Regions from separate parts of the Lactobacillus sp. XV13L genome, predicted to be linked through region 2. Evidence: predicted binding sites of a transcription regulator. Region 2 holds the regulator's gene; the other holds the start of a gene.

Region 1 (8,492 bases), on a different contig from region 2:
GACCGGCTCGGCTTCGCAGGTGCGTGAGGTCACTAGCGAACTGATGAAGATTGCCAAGATGGACGCCATCACCATTTTCGTCATCGGTCACGTCACCAAGGAGGGGACAATTGCCGGGCCCAAGATTCTGGAGCACATGGTTGACACCGTGCTCTACTTCGAGGGCGACGAACACCACGCTTACCGCATCTTGCACTCGGTCAAGAACCGCTTCGGCGCGGCCAACGAGATCGGCATGTTCGAGATGGTCAACAAGGGTCTGCAGGAGGTTACCAATCCCTCGGCCATCTTCCTGGACGAACGCCTGCCGCAGTCGACGGGTTCGTCCATCGTGGTGTCGCTTGAAGGGACGCGCCCCATCCTGGCAGAGATCCAGGCGCTGGTCACACCGACCGCCTTTGGCTATGCCAAACGGACGACATCGGGAATCGATTACAACCGGGCGGCCCTGCTCTTAGCCGTTTTGGAAAAGCGGGGCAACCTAATGCTGCAGAACCAGGACGTCTACTTGACGGCAACAGGCGGCATTCGCTTAAACGAACCGGCGGTTGACCTGGCCGTGGTTATGGCGATTGCATCAAGTTACAAGAACCAGGAGATTTTGCCGACCGATTGTTTTGTCGGTGAAGTCGGCCTGACCGGTGAGGTGCGTCGGGTCAACCAGGTCGATGCACGCATCAAGGAGGCCGCCAAGACCGGCTTCAAGCGGATTTTTATCCCCAAGCACAACATGCGGCCCAGCTTGAAGAAGATTGGCATCGAGGTCATTCCGGTTTCGAGCATCCCCCAGGCGTTAAAACTGGTTTTGGGCTAGGTTGCATTGAACTTTTACCGGTTTACGGGTAAACTAAAATTGTTTGAATTTTACTATTTGAAAGAGGCATGAATTTTGGCAAAACAAAAAATTCGGGTAAGGTATGCCCCCAGTCCAACGGGGCACTTGCACATTGGTAACGCGCGGACGGCGCTGTTTAACTACTTGTTTGCACGGCACAACAAGGGAACGTTTGTCTTGAGAATTGAAGACACCGACCAGAAGCGGAACGTCGAGGGTGGCTCGCAGTCACAGATGGAGAACCTGCACTGGCTCGACATCGACTGGGACGAGGGCCCGGACAAGGGCGGCGACTACGGCCCGTACCGGCAATCGGAACGCAAAGACCTATATAATAAGTACATCAAGCAGCTGCTCGACGAGGGCAAGGCCTACTACTCCTACAAGACGGAGGAGGAACTTGAAGAGCAGCGTGAAGAGCAGCGCGCGATGGGAATTGCGCCGCACTACACTTACGAGTATGAGGGGCTGACGGCCGATGAAATTGCGCAAAAGCAAGAGGCGGCAAAGGCCAAGGGCTTGAAGCCGGTTGTCCGCATCCACATTCCCGAGATGGAAACTTATTCCTGGGACGATATCGTTAAGGGCCACCTCAGCTTTGAGTCCGACACCATCGGCGGCGACTTTGTCATTCAGAAGCGGGATGGCATGCCGACCTACAACTTCGCCGTGGTCGTGGACGACCACTTGATGGAAATCACCCACGTCTTGCGCGGGGATGACCACGTGTCGAACACGCCTAAGCAGCTGGCCGTCTACCAGGCACTAGGCTGGGAACCGCCGAAGTTCGGCCACATGACCTTGATTATCAATGCCGCCACAGGCAAGAAGCTGTCCAAGCGTGAAAAAGACCCGTTGATCTTGCAGTTTATCGAGCAGTACCGCGACATGGGCTACCTGCCAGATGCAATGTTCAACTTCATCACGCTGCTCGGCTGGTCACCGGTGGGCGAAGGCGAAATCTACAGCCAACGCGACCTGATCAAGCAGTTCGATCCGAGCCGCTTGTCCAAGTCGCCGGCCGCCTTTGACCGCAAGAAGCTGGAGTGGATTAATAACCAGTACATCAAGAAGGCCGACCGCGACACCCTGCTTGACTTGGCTTTGAGCAACCTGCAGGATGAAGGCTTGGTTGAAGCCGACCCAACGCCTGAAAAGCTGGAGTGGGTGCGCCAACTGGTCAACATTTACTCCGTTCAGATGTCCTACACGAAGCAGATTGTTGACCTCGCCCAGATATTCTTCGCTGCGCCCAAGAACCTGTCTGATGAAGAAATTGCTGAGATTCGCAAGGATGATGCAAGACCAGTCATTGAAGAATTCAAGAAGCAGGTCGACGCCATTCCGCGCTTTACATCAGTGCAAATCATGAATGCCGTCCAGGCTACGCGTCGTGAGACTGGCATTAAGGGCAGACGGCTCTTCATGCCGATTCGGATTGCGACTACCAGGTCAATGGTTGGTCCCGGAATCGGCGAGGCCATGGAGCTGCTGGGCAAAGACCGGGTGCTTGAACACCTTGATTTGACCTTGGAGCAGATGAGCGCAAACGGCTTGTAATTTTCCTTACTAAATAAAAGATATTAGAACCACCTTGACAAAGGCAATAGTCTTGTCTGGGTGGTTTTTATGCTCATTGCGGTAATAATCTCTTTATAAGGTATACTAAATAATTAATGTATACTATATCATGAAAGCAGATTGGGATAGTTAGAAATGGCAGGCAATTGGTGAAAAGGCAGAAAAAGTTATCTCAGGACGGTAAGAAGCTCATTGTTGGTAGTCGCACGGCCGCCACGCTGGGCTTAAGGAAGTTCATTCATTCAAAAAATAGTTAAAGCGGTGCGTTTCAAGGGCAATGAGACTGGTCAGATTAAGAAGAATGGGCAGAACGGTTGATAATCCGGTTGGCCAAAATGGCTAGATCTATAACGTTGGCTTGAATGGCTATGTTGCTGGAGGTAAGGTTACTGGGTACAAGTCTTCTGATGATCTTAAGTCAAGCAATGTCACCGGTAACCTGCCGCTTAAAGGCTCAGCAAATCAATTATTTAGTGGGTTATCCCGTGTTGAGACCAATAACGGCCTGGACAAGGTACCCCAGCGGAAGTCACAGATTACGCTCAAGTATGGCTCAATTATGAATAGTTATGGCCAAAAAACGATTAATGGCCGCGTATGCTATTGATCACAATGAGCATGCCGCAAGTATTACGTTGCTGCGGCACAACGCTTTGGTCTACAACCAGTATGGTCACCAGGTAAGGCACAGCTGGGTGTTCAAGAAGGGGCCGGCCGGTTGATGTGTATGCTGCTCCAGAAAGCTTTATGGTGCAAGTATTACATCATTGCACATAACCGCTTTGTCAAGGCAGTCAATTTAAGTAGCAAAATGGAATGTGATTGTCTAAAAACACGTGTGCAAGAATTTTCGCACGGGCTTTTTCTTTGTTCCGCACTAGAATATGCAGCGGTTTCTGTTAAAATGAACATGATAGTTTTTTAGGAAAGGAAGTTAGCCGTGTGAAAATCTACAATACTCTGACCAAGACTAAGGAAGAATTTAAGCCCATTACTCCCGGTCAGATTACAATGTACGTCTGTGGGCCGACAGTATATAATTACATACACATCGGTAATGCCAGGAGCGTGATTGCCTTCGATACCATCAGGCGCTACTTCGAATATCGGGGTTATAAAGTCAACTTCGTCTCGAACTTTACCGACGTTGACGACAAGATGATCAATGAAGCGCGTGCTGAGAAGACAACCGTTTCTGAATTGGCCGCGCGTTACATCAAGGCCTACCAAGAAGATACGGCGGCTTTGAACGTTGAGCCGGCGACCCTGAATCCCCGGGCGACGCATGAAATTCCTGCGATCACTGCTTTTATCGCCAAGCTGATTGCCAAGGATTATGCCTACGAGGCAGGCGGCGACGTCTACTTTCGTGCTCGCAAGTTCAAACATTACGGTGACCTTAGCGGTCAGAATATTGCTGAGCTTGAGGAGGGTGCTTCTAAGCACGTCAATGCCGCGGACCAGCAGCGTAAGGAAGACCCCATCGACTTTGCCCTCTGGAAAAAGCAGAAGCAAGAAGATGAGATTGCGTGGGCATCGTCCTGGGGCCAAGGCCGGCCCGGTTGGCACATTGAATGCTCGGTCATGGCTACCAAGTACCTGGGTTCGACTATTGATATTCACGGTGGTGGCCAGGACCTGGAATTTCCGCACCATGAAAATGAAATTGCCCAGAGTGAGGCCGCAACGGGGCAACCCTTTGTCCACTACTGGATGCACAACGGCTTCGTGACTGTGGGCGCAGGACAGGAAAAAATGTCTAAGTCGCTGCACAATTTTGTGACGGTTCACGAACTGTTGAAAGACGTCGATGCGCAGGTTTTGCGCTTTTTCATGGCGAGCGTGCAGTACCGCAAGCAGATCAACTATTCGCGCACCAACCTTGCCCAGGCAGAGAATATTCTGCAGCGCTTTAAGAACACCCTGGTCAACTTGCAATACCGGTTAGCCGATAAGAGCAAAAGCATGAGGTCGGCTGCACTGGAAACAGCACTGGATACAACTGCACAGAAATTCAATGTGGCAATGGACGATGACATTAACGTCCAGAATGCATTGGCTGCCATTTATGACCTATTGCCCGAGATCAACGCCAATTCTAGCGCACTCAACGCGGACAAGCAGGCGCTTAAGAAAGCGCAGCAGCTATTAACCACGTGGCTGGCGATTTTTGGCATTGATGCAGACAAGCTGCTTGCGCAGAATAATGAACCGGGCAGCACCGACGCCGCAGTAGTCGAACTGATAAAACAACGTGAAGCGGCGCGCGCGGCCAAGGACTGGGCAAAGAGCGACCAGCTGCGCGCACAATTAAAGGAAAGGGGCATCACGGTGGAGGACACTCCCCAGGGAACAAGGTGGAAACGTGACTAAAAACAAAAAAATGGTGGAAGAAGAAGTTAATCCGGATACGCTAAACGGGCAAACGCTGGCGTACTTAGGCGATGCGGTCTATGAAATAGATATTCGCCGCCACCTGCTTAAGTGTGGCATCGTCAAGCCGCAAGTTTTGCAAAGGCAGGCCACGCACTACGTGTCGGCCAAAGCTCAGGCCGCCTTGATCACCAAGCTGCAGGAGGAACAGATGCTCACTAAGGAGGAAGTGGCCACCTTTCATCGGGGGCGCAACTCGAAAACGCACACTAAGGCCAAGAACACGAGCCTCGCAACTTACCAACTGTCTACCGGCTTTGAGGCGGTGTGGGGCTATTTGGAATTGTGCGGTCAGAAGGACCGCATCCAGGAGTTAACTTTGTGGTGCATCAAGGCAGTAGAGGAAGGGGCCATTGATCAATATGACTTCAAATGATAAGGATTTTATCTTCGGCAAGCATGCCGGCTTGGACTTTTTAAGAACGCAGGATGCTGGACGGATCAACAAGGTGTTCCTGCAGCAGGGCGTCCAGGAAAATTTTGCTAATGAGGTATTTGGTCTGGCTAAGAAAAAGGGGCTGATTATTCAAACGGTGCCCAAAAACAAACTGGACCGGTTGGTCCAGGGCGAAAACCACCAGGGCCTGGTCTTAACTGTTGCCAGCTTTGAATATGCGGACCTAGACCAGCTGCTGGACCAATATGACCATGACCAGAAGGAGCCTTTCTTGCTGATGCTGGACTCGATTGAAGATCCGCACAACCTGGGGTCAATTTTGCGGTCGGCTGACGCCACGGGGGTTGATGCGATCATCATCCCCAAGCGGCACGCAACCGGGCTCACGTCGGTAGTGGCCAAGACCGCGACCGGGGCGATTGACTATGTGCCGGTCGCCCGGGTTAATAACCTCGTGCAAACTAGTCAAAAGCTGAAACAGCGTGGCTACTGGCTGTTTGGGACGGATATGGCGGGCACTGATTACCGCAAGTGGGATGCGCGTGGCAAAACCGTTCTCGTCATCGGCAACGAGGGCAAGGGCATCGCGCGCCTGCTTAAGGAACAGATGGACCAGATGCTGACCCTGCCAATGGTTGGTCACGTGCAGTCGCTCAACGCAAGCGTGGCAACTGGCGTTCTGCTCTACCAGATGCTCAATAGCCGCAATCCCATTGCCAAATAACTAACGCATAATCACCCCCCCAATCCAATCAGGGGGGTGATTTTTTGTGGGCAAAAGTGGTCGGATTGAGTCGATGATGAAGGCCATCAAGGTCAAACGCAAGGGTCAAATTCCCCGAAGCAAATTTTGCTTATTTTTTAAAAAAATGACTAATTCGACAGCTTGCCATGTTCGTTTTCTAGGCAAGTGACATTTAGATCCCACCGCTACGAATGAACGACCGTTCGATATTTTACTACGGGCAATCTGCGTATCCTTCACTCTGAAAGCTGCTGAATTAGGAGGGAATGAAGATGCAAGATTTTGAACGTGCAATTGAAGTGGAACGCAGACGTATTGACCAGGTGAGGGCGGGGAATGATGATGCTTTAAAGGACTTGTGCCGCACGTACCAACCGCTTATCAGCTGCATCAAGCGCAGGTACCACGTGCGCTATTACGATAGCCAGGACTGGGACCAGGATGCGCTGATTGTTTGCTACCGGGCAGTCCAGAAGTTTAATGACAATAAGGGCCGCTTTGGCAGTTATTACAAAACGCTGCTGACCAACCACGCCAAGTCGCTGGTCAGGTACGATGCAGCTTATAGGCGACGAGCGTTAACTCAGGCCATCTCCCTGGAGAACGCCGCTGCAGAGGGGCTGAGTCCTCTACGGCAGAATTTTGCCCAAACGGCGGCGGTACCGCTGAGTGAAAACTTAAAGGAATTGGTGGCGCACCTTTCCAATTTAGAGTTAAGCGCGCTGCTTTTGGCCCTGGGCACTATGAAGTACGAAGAGATCAAGCGCAAATACCACTTCAGTCGCCTCATGCTGGTGCGGGCCCGTGCGCGCGTGCTGCAGAAAATGCGCCGGCTACTTCTCAGTTAGCATTTGTACCACTGAGTGCCCAAACGCGTTATAATTAACGGTGTGGAATATTTTAGGAGGCATTAAGATGAGTAAAGAAGTTATTAAGACTGCATTGTTAGATCGTCACATGAAAGAAGTGTTTGACTGGAGCGATTCAGATGTTCCGGTCAGAGACGCCCTGTGGGATTATTTTATGGAAAAGAATGGTAGGGATACCATCAAGACGGAGGAAACAATGCTTCCGTTCCTGGATGATTCTGACGATAAAATCGAATCCTTCGTAAATGAGAATCTTAAGAAGTAAATCCGACTAACACAATGTTCTACGCCCGGTGGGCACGCATTTATTGTCCACCAGAAGGCAGCTGCCAATAGAATTAGGCAGTTGTTTTTATTTGACAAGACGAGCCAATGAGAGAATGTTAATGCAAAAAGCGGCATGGCAATCGCCACAATTAGTAAATTAATAATTAAGTCAATTGCTTGTGCACATATTTTTTGCTAGAATACAATAGTTTGGAAGTGAGATTATGGCAGTGAAAAAAGCATCTTTGGCCTGCAGTGTATGCGGCTCGCGTAACTACTCGATCACCGCAGGCAAGAATCGCACTCAGCGGCTTGAATTAAAAAAGTTCTGCAAGTATTGCGGCAAAATGACTTTGCACAAGGAAACGAGGTAAGAGGTAATGATTAAGTTTTTAAAGAGCGTTGGCGAAGAAATGCGTCTGGTCACGTGGCCAAGCGCCAAGCAAAACCGGCATGATACGGCAATCGTCATCGGGTCGTCAATCTTGTTTGCCTCATACTTGGGTCTGCTTGATCTAGTATTCAGCAGCATGACCCAGGTAGTAATGTGATTAGCAATGATTTTCTATCTGTGTTATAATAAAACCAAGTTAAACGGACCTCTAGCGTGGAGGTTTTTTTGTTTGCCAAGAATTTAAAGGAGAATTGGTAATAATGGTTGAAACAGTCAAGAAGCAGTGGTACGTGCTCCATACTTATTCGGGATACGAGGACAAGGTTAGGTCCGACTTGTTGTCACGTGCGCAAAGCATGGGGATGCAGGACTACATCTTCCGGGTAATGGTGCCTGAGCAAGAAAAAGTCGAAAAGGTTGGCGACAAGAAAAAAAACGTTGAAGAAAAAATCTTTCCGGGCTACGTGCTGGTTGAGATGGTGATGACCGATGAGAGCTGGTTCGTTGTCCGCAACACGCCTAACGTTACGGGCTTTGTCGGCTCGCATGGTGGTGGCTCCAAGCCGTCGCCACTGCTTGAAGAGGAAGTTAACCGGCTCCTGCGCCAGCAGGGCGAACCAGCCAAGCGGCCGCAGATTGACTTTGAAGTGGGCGAGACGGTCACAATTACCGACGGTGCCTTTAACGGCGTCGAGGGCAAGATTACCGAGATTCAACCGGACAAGTACAAACTGTTTGTTTCGGTCGACATGTTTGGCCGGGCAACGACCACCGAACTGGACTACGACCAGGTCAAGAAAATCGGTTAACAACTGAGATATTGCAAAACCAGGCAAACAATGGTACCATAGTAAGGTACTTTTATTATTGTGGGAGGGAAACGGGTTAGTTTTCCATTTTAACCACGCACGGAATCAAGGAGGTATTGACCGTGGCAAAGAAAGTTATTAATGTTGTCAAATTACAAATAC
Region 2 (8,492 bases):
TGAGAAGGCCCAGGAGGACTATGACGCCAAGAAGGCCGAGGAAGTTGCCGAAAAGATGAAGGAAAACACCTTCGATTTCAACGACTTTGTTGACCAGCTGGACCAGGTTGAGAAGATGGGACCATTGGACCAGATCATGAAGATGATTCCGGGCATGGCCAACAACCCCCAGCTTAAGAACATTAATTTTGATAAAAGTCAGATTACGCACGTCAAGGCCATCGTTTCTTCCATGACCCCGCAGGAGCGCGAAAATCCGGAACTGCTCAACCCGAGTCGCAGAAGGAGGATTGCGGCGGGTTCCGGTCGACCGATTGTCGAGGTTAACCGCATGATTAAGCAGTTCAAGCAGGCCCGCGACATGATGAGCAAGATCACCAAGGGCAACTTCAAGGGCATGGACAAGCTGCCGGGAATGGACTCGCCGATGGCCAAGATGGCAATGCGCCACATGGGCAAGAAGTTTAAGAAAAACAAGAAAAAACGTCTGAAGGTCAAACGTTATCATTCATAATTAGCAGGCGTCTATGGTTGTTTTGCCTGTTAAGTAAAAACACTTTACACCCATCAAAAAAAGTGCTATATTAATGTTCGTAACTTTTAGGAGGAATTAATTATGTCAGTAAAAATTCGTATGCGCCGCATGGGTGCCAAGAGAAAGCCTTTCTACAGAATCGTTGTTGCGGACTCCAGAATGCCTCGTGACGGTCGTTTCATCGAAGAAGTTGGTTTCTACAACCCAGTTTCAGAACCAAAAGAACTGAAACTTGATGAAGAAAAGATTTTTGAATGGTTGAAGAAGGGCGCACAGCCTTCAGACACTGTTCGGTCACTGCTTTCAGGTGCCGGCTTAATGAAGAAGCTGCATGAATCAAAATTCACCAAATAATGAATTTGTCAGTTAAAAGTTTGGAGCCAGCTGCTTCAAACTTTTTTCTTTGTTGACTAGGAGAAAAAATGCAATTTTACGATGTTGCGCAAGTATTGACGACACATGGTCTGGCAGGTGAAGTGAAAGTCAAGGTAATCACGGACTTTCCCGCCGAGCGCTTTGCCCCGGGCAGCAAATTGGCGCTCAAGGGTAACGAGAGCCAGGTGCTGACGGTTAGCAGCAGTCGCCCCTTCAAGCAGTTTTGGCTGGTGCAGTTTGCCCAAATCACTGACATTAATGAAGCCGAGCGCATCAGGGGCAAGATCCTGGTCGTTAGTGAAGAGGATCAGCACGAATTGCCCGCGGGGGCGTATTACTACCGCGATATCATTGGCTGCACGGTGATTGACAACCAGACGGGGCATTTTTTGGGCACGATCACCAGCATCGAGTCTCCCGGAGCCAACGACGTCTGGGAAGTTACCGAGGAATCCGGCCGCACGTACCTGATTCCCTATATCGACCAGGTCGTGAAAAAAATTGACGTTGCCAATAAGAAGGTCTACGTTGAACTACTGGAGGGTTTGCGCGATGAAGATTAACGTTTTGACTCTCTTTCCGGACATGTTTACGCCCCTGACCACGTCGATGCTGGGGCGGGGCCTGGAAGACGGCAAGTGGCAGCTCAACCTGATCAACTTCCGTGACTTCACCACCGACGTGCACCACCACGTGGATGATTCGCCGTATGGCGGCGGTGCCGGCATGGTTTTGCAGGTCATGCCAATCAAGAAGGCCCTTGACACGGTGGCCGTTAAGGGCAAGGTGATCATCACCGCGCCGCAGGGGCAAACCTTCAACCAGAAGATGGCCCAGGAGTGGTCGCAGGAAGAAAACCTGACCTTCATTTGCGGACACTACGAGGGCTTTGACCAGCGGGTGTACGACCTGGCCGATGAGGTTGTTTCGATTGGCGACTACGTCCTGACCGGTGGTGAACTGCCGACCATGAGCATGATTGACGCAACGGTGCGTCTTCTTCCCGGCATCCTGGGCAACGCTGCGTCGCCCTTTGAGGAAAGCTTTGCCCACGGCCTGCTCGAGTACCCCCAGTACACCAGACCGGAAGACCTGGACGGGATGAAGGTGCCGGCGGTGCTCTTGTCCGGCAACCACCAGAAGATTGCCGCGTGGCGCCACAAGGAGGCGCTGCGTGCAACCTACCTGCACCGCCCTGACCTATTGGCAAAGTATGAATTGTCGAGCGCGGAGAAGAAGATGCTGGAAGAGGTCAAGCGTGAGGAGGACCGCGCTTGATTTCAGCGGATTTGTTTGCTAGAATAATCAAGGTGCAATTTTGTTTGCACTAATAATTAGGGGTGTTCCGCTGGGGCTAAAGAGCGCCCATGAATGCCGTAGAAGGAGAAAAAAATGGATCCATTAATTCAAGAATTGACCAAAGAACAATTGCGTGATGACATTCCTGATTTCCGCGCCGGTGACACTGTTCGTGTTCACGTCCGCGTTGTTGAAGGAACGCACGAGCGTATTCAGATGTATGAAGGCGTTGTTATCAAGAAGAAGGGTGCCGGTATTGGTGCTACTTACACTGTTCGTAAGATGGCCTCCGGTGTTGGCGTTGAGCGTACCTTCCCGGTTAACGACCCGCGTGTAGCGAAGGTTGAGGTGCTGCGTCACGGTCGTGTACGTCGTGCCAAGCTCTACTACCTGCGTGATCGTCACGGCAAGGCTGCTAGAATTGCAGAAAAGCGCCGTTAATCCGCTTAAATTAAAGAGAACCATCCTGTTGCGGGGTGGTTCTCTTTTTTTGGCTATGGTAAAATCGATAGCAATATAATTTGTGGAGGAAACTACTATGGAAAACTTGTTTTTGGCGGACTTTGATGCTAGCCCGCGCGCCGTCATCGAACCCGACCACGAAAAGGCCGAAACGCACTACCACTTTCCGGCCAAGTTGCTGTTTGGCTTTATCACAAGCGATGCCATTGACGCTTTTTTGGCCCAGCACCCGCACCGCGTCCTCGGCCAGTTCGACTGCTTTGAGGGCTTGACGCCAATCTACGCGGTTGACTTGCCAAACGAAACGGTCACGTTCTGCCAGGCTAAATTGGGCGCCCCGGCAGCCGTACAGCTTTTGGACTGGCTGGTTGGCTACGGCGTTAGGCAGGTACTGGCAATCGGATCGGCCGGCGTTTTGGTCGACCTGCCCGAAAACTACTTCTTGGTGCCAACGAGGGCAATTCGCGACGAAGGGACGTCCATGCACTATGCGCCAGCGCAGAATTTCATTGACCTGCGGTCGTCCTTTTTGACGCGCGTGGAAAAATTGATGGGTACGAACGGAGTGCGGGTCAAGGAGGTCACGACCTGGACTACCGATGGCTTCTTCCGGGAAACGCCGCAAAAGGCCCAGCAGTTTAAGGCCCTGGGCGCGTCCTGCGTGGAGATGGAATGCGCGGCACTGGCGGCTTGTGCACAATTCCGCGGCGTTGATTTTGCCCAGGTTTTGTTTACGGCGGACTCGCTCAGTGACCTGGACCAGCATGCAGGACGGGGCTGGGGCAGGGACGCACACGAAGAGGCACTTGACCTTGCAGCCCAGATTCTGGATAACCCCTAGTCCCAACTTTGTGAAAAGCAGCAGCCATGAAACGACCGTGGAACGGATGGAAATTTCACAAGCAAAAACAATAATGCTGGTTTGACAGGCTTTATTGTTTTAAACCAGGCCCAGTATTTGTGAAGCGTGATTATACAGTAGATGTGGAAAGTCCCGCATACCGCTTTTGGCAGGTGGTAGGCGGCGCCTGCCCCTTCATCAGCCGTCCCGCATGCGTTTCTTGCGTCCTTTAAATTAACTAAAAATTGAGGTTGAGCCCAATCAGCAGGATGGTCAGGAAGAAGCGGACGAGCCAGTGGCTCCAGTCAACCCGATGGTGGAGTGCCATGCCGTTGACCGCGGCGACAATTAAAAGGGCGAGCAGGAAACCCGTAACGATTGTGGGCCGGTCCGTTAGCCCGGCAAGGACGACGCCAGCGCCCAGCAGAAAATTGGCTGCAACGAGCCAGACGGGCAAGGTTTTGTGGGCTGCCAGCGCCGCCAAACCCATGATGCCGCCGTATAAAATGGTTAAGAAACAGGTTAAGTAATTCATTGATTTTTCTCCTTTGCAAAATTAAAGCACCAGCTGCACCCCGACGTCAAGGCGGCGTCGCCGCTAACGGACAGGCAAGAAGGGTGGGGCAGCGCACGATTTCTTCTGCAACAAAAAAGCCGTCCGGCCAACCCCTGAATTGTGGAATTCATGAGTTGGCAAAACGGCTGTATTGAAGGGCAAGAGCCCGTTTGCCCGAATAGATTGGGAGAAACAACTCGGGCAGTAGCAACTAGAAAATATTGCTGCGGTAAAGGCCGACTACCTTGCCCAGAATCTGCACGTTCTCCAGAATGATCGGTGCCATCGTGTCGTTTTCCGGCTGCAGGCGGAAGTGATCCTTTTCCCTGTAGAAACGCTTGACGGTGGCCTCGTTCTCATCGGTCATGGCGACGACAATTTCACCGTTGGTCGCGGTGCTCTGCTTGCGTACGATAACATTGTCGCCGTTCAGAATACCGGCATTGATCATGCTCTCGCCGTGTACCCGCAGCATGAACAGGTCGCCCGCATCGTTGGCAAGGTCGGGCGGCAGCGGGAAGTAGTCTTCAATGTCCTCCACCGCCAAAATGGGCTGACCAGCCGTGACGACCCCGACAACGGGAATTTCGGTTGGCTTGAGCCCAAGCAGCTTCTTGCCCTCGTCGGTTATTTCCAGTGCGCGCGGTTTCGTTGCGTCCTTAATGATCAGGCCCTTGCGTTCCATTCGGGAGAGGTGGCCGTGAACGGTCGAAGTGGACGACAGGTCAACCGCGTGGCAGATTTCGCGGACGGTGGGCGGGAACCCCCGCTTTTGGACGGTATCATAGATGTAGCGTAGAATTTGCACTTGCTTATTATCCTGAATGTTGGTCATAATTTTGCTCCCTTGCACTTGACAAACTGTTGATAAGCATATTTTAGCAAATATCTGGCATAAACGCAAACAAACGTTCTAAGAAATTAAACTTTTTTTATTGGACGAAATAAGGTAGACTTTTTAGGATAAGGGGTGTAAATAATGACTGAAGACGAAGAAAAAAAGTTGATCAACCGCATCAACGAACTGTACCATAAGAAAAAGACCGTCGGACTGAGCGTTGAGGAGGAAGATGAGCGTAAAGAGTTACACCAAAAGTTCATCAAGAACTTCCGCGCGGGCTTTAAGCAGGACGTTGAAAACCTGGTTCTGATTGATAAAAACGGACGTGAGGTAACGTCTGAAAAGGCCAAACGGGCTCAACGGGAAAAAGGTTTAAGAAAAGATTAACGTTTATCTTTAATTTTACTTAATTTTTAGGTAAGATATAACTATTGGACAAATTGAGGTGAACATTTTATGAATATGGGATTAGCAGTCTTTTTAATTGTAATAGCACTGTTGCTGGGCCTAATTGGCGGTTTTTACGGTGCAAGAGCATACATGAAGAAGTATTTTAAGGATAATCCACCAATCAATGAAGACATGATTGTTGCCATGATGTCACAGATGGGCCAAAAACCTTCGGCCAAGAAGGTTAACCAGGTGATGAACATGATGAAGCACCAAAAATAATGGTCTTGCACGATTGAGAATAAAGGCGGAGGATTGTCTCCGCCTTTTTATTTATGGAAGATAGATGAGCTATGAAAATATTTTTTAAACTAGGCTGGTTTTTTAAAAAAGAAAAGAAGCGCTACCTGATTGGCATTGCCTTTTTGGCCTTGACCTCGATAGTCAACCTGGTGCCGCCCCGCATTCTGGGGCTAATGGCTGACCAGTTGGAACTGGGCCACATCAGCTGGCAGGAGTATGGCCTGTTGATCCTGGCAATAATCCTGGCGGCGCTCCTGCTCTATGGCTTCCGTTACTTTTGGCGCCGGCAGATCTGGGGCGGTTCCGCGGAACTGGAATTGCAGTTGCGCTCGAAATTGTTTGCCCACTTTATGGAAATGGACCGCACCTTTTACCAGCGGCACCGGACCGGGGACCTGATGGCCCATGCCACCAATGACGTTTCCGCCGTTCAAGAAGTTGCCGGTGAGGGTGTTTTGACCCTGGTTGACTCGCTGATCATGAGCGTCTCGACGATGGTTGCCATGATTATCTTTGTCGACTGGCGCCTGACGGTCGTGGCGCTTTTGCCGCTGCCGTTTCTGGCCTGGGGGGCGTGGAAACTGGGCGACCAGCTCCATGATGCCTTCGACAAGTCGCAGGCAGCCTTTTCGCGTCTGAACAACAAGACGCAGGAATCCGTGTCGGGGATTAAGGTGCTCAAGACTTTTGGCCAGGGTCAAGACGACACTGCAGCCTTCGATAAGATGATCGATGATACGATCACGATCAACAAGCGCGTCTTCAAGTGGGATGCGCTATTTGACCCGCTGGGAACGATTCTCATCGGTCTGACTTACACAATCACGATTATTTACGGTGGTCTGCTCGTCAGCAGCAAGGTTCTAACAATTGGCCAGCTGGTTTCCTTTATTGCCTACATCGGCAACATGGTGTGGCCGATGTTTGCGATTGGCTACCTCTTTAACATTTTGGAGCGGGGCAGCGCCAGCTACGACCGTATTGAAAAGCTGCTCGACGAGAAGCCGGCAATTACCGATCAAAATGCCGACGAAAGTTTAGGTGCCGGCGACATTGCGGGCGACCTGAAGTTTCAGGTTAAGTCATTTGCCTACCCCGATGAGCCGCAGATTCCGGTCCTGAAAAACGTTGACTTTACGCTGAAAACGGGGCAAACGCTTGGGCTTGTCGGCAAGGTGGGAGCGGGCAAGACCACGATAATTCAGCTGCTTCTGCGTGAGTTTGACCGCTACGACGGCCAAATAACGCTGAATGGCCATGACATCCGCGAGATCCCGCTGAACGTGCTGCTGCGCCAGATTGCATACGTGCCGCAGGACAACTACCTGTTTTCAACCAGCATTCAAAAGAACATTGCGTTCGCCGATGCCAACACGGGTACGGACGCAATTGTTGCGGCCGCTAAAAAGAGTGACCTGCACAATGACATCCTGCAAATGCCGGGCGGCTACAACACGCTAGTCGGGGAGAACGGCGTCTCGCTGTCCGGTGGCCAAAAACAGCGGATGTCGATTGCGCGCGCCCTGCTGAAGAGCAGTCAGATACTGGTTTTAGACGATGCGCTGTCGGCGGTTGACGCTAGAACAGAGCAGGCAATCCTGCACTCGCTGCGTAGAGAGCGTGCGGGCAAGACCACGCTGATTGCAACGCACAGGCTGACGTCGGTGATGAACGCCGACCTGATACTGGTGCTGAAAAACGGCCGCATTGTTGAGCGCGGGACCCATGACCAGCTGCTGCTTGAACGGGGCTGGTATGCCGACATGTGGCAGAGACAGGAACTAGAAGAAAAGGTGGGCGAATAATATGGATGAACAGAACATGAACCAATCCGTTTGGTCCCAAGAAATCCCGGTCAAAGAGCAGCTCGGCATCTTTAAGCGCCTTTTGGGTTTTGTGCTGCACTTCAAAAACGAGATGATTGTTGCGGGCATTGGCGCCTTTTTAGTCAGTGTCATTAACATGCTGCTGCCTTACGGTTTGCAGTACTTCCTGGATAATTATCTTGTCAAGGCCGATGTGACTACGCAGGTAATCATATTTGCGGGGCTGCTTTACGCGCTGGGTTCAGTGATCAAGGGCGTTTTACAGTTCACGTACGAGTACTTCTTTGCCCTGGGTTCGGAAAAATCGCTGGAGGGCCTGCGGGCCGCGCTCTATGAGAAGCTGCACACGCTGGGCATGCGCTACTTTGACCAGACGCCGGCCGGTTCAATCGTGTCGCGGGTGACCAATGACACGATGACCCTGAGCAACTTTCTAACGGTTTTATCCAGTGTCGTTATATCCTTCTTTTCTATCATCTCGGCGATGGTCGCAATGTTTACGACCAACTTCTGGGCCGGGGTAATCGTGCTGGCCTTTCTGCCGTTTCTCCTGCTCATTATCTGGGCGTATTCAAGGCGCTCCTCTAAGCTCTACCGCAACTACCGGGAGCGGCTCAGCCGGATCAACACGAACCTGAACGAATCAATTGAGGGCGTTTCCCTGATCCAGCAGTTCAAGCAGGAAGAGCGCATGACCGGCAACTTTGAGCGGGAAAACTCGGCCCTGATGAAGACCCGCTTCAACATGATCAACCTGAACTCGCTTTTGCTGTCGCCGCTGACCAGCCTGCTTTATTCGCTGGCCCTGGCCCTGACGCTGATGTACTTCGGCTTTCCGCTGCGCTCAACGTTCGTGCCCGCCGGCGTCGTTTACGCCTTTTCGCAGTATATTTCACAGTTTTTTAACCCCATTTCCAACATGATGGACCAGATGACGTTCTTCCAGGACGGCATTGTTGCGGGCAAGCGCATCTTCCGGATACTGGACAACACCGACTATGAACCCGCACAGGATGCCCAGAAGGGACTAACGATTGCCCGGGGCAAGATCGAGTTTAAGCACG

Evidence for each region. Region 2 encodes LexA, which represses DNA repair genes until DNA is damaged. Its sites were predicted from a motif close to CNAACANNTGTTNG; they were not measured.
Region 1: AC2JF6_RS02150 (sigma factor) is a predicted target of LexA. The motif match lies at 6,184-6,197, and genes of this name have one in related genera.

Annotation. Positions count from the first base shown of each region.
Region 1 is NZ_JBWXGD010000002.1:15,636-24,127, reverse strand. It holds gene radA (DNA repair protein RadA) at 1-814, shown strand, start outside; gene gltX (glutamate--tRNA ligase) at 890-2,395, shown strand; gene AC2JF6_RS02170 (hypothetical protein) at 2,986-3,138, shown strand; gene cysS (cysteine--tRNA ligase) at 3,359-4,789, shown strand; gene AC2JF6_RS02160 (Mini-ribonuclease 3) at 4,782-5,225, shown strand; gene rlmB (23S rRNA (guanosine(2251)-2'-O)-methyltransferase RlmB) at 5,212-5,970, shown strand; gene AC2JF6_RS02150 (sigma factor) at 6,264-6,839, shown strand; gene AC2JF6_RS02145 (P8 family protein) at 6,907-7,125, shown strand; gene rpmG (50S ribosomal protein L33) at 7,352-7,501, shown strand; gene secE (preprotein translocase subunit SecE) at 7,508-7,678, shown strand; gene nusG (transcription termination/antitermination protein NusG) at 7,782-8,330, shown strand; gene rplK (50S ribosomal protein L11) at 8,453-8,492, shown strand, end outside.
Region 2 is NZ_JBWXGD010000001.1:288,759-297,250, reverse strand. It holds gene ffh (signal recognition particle protein) at 1-514, shown strand, start outside; gene rpsP (30S ribosomal protein S16) at 617-889, shown strand; gene rimM (ribosome maturation factor RimM) at 958-1,473, shown strand; gene trmD (tRNA (guanosine(37)-N1)-methyltransferase TrmD) at 1,463-2,188, shown strand; gene rplS (50S ribosomal protein L19) at 2,303-2,650, shown strand; gene AC2JF6_RS01370 (nucleoside phosphorylase) at 2,748-3,512, shown strand; gene AC2JF6_RS01365 (hypothetical protein) at 3,751-4,047, opposite strand; gene lexA (transcriptional repressor LexA) at 4,280-4,903, opposite strand; gene AC2JF6_RS01355 (DUF896 domain-containing protein) at 5,048-5,296, shown strand; gene AC2JF6_RS01350 (YneF family protein) at 5,366-5,581, shown strand; gene AC2JF6_RS01345 (ABC transporter ATP-binding protein) at 5,653-7,407, shown strand; gene AC2JF6_RS01340 (ABC transporter ATP-binding protein) at 7,409-8,492, shown strand, end outside.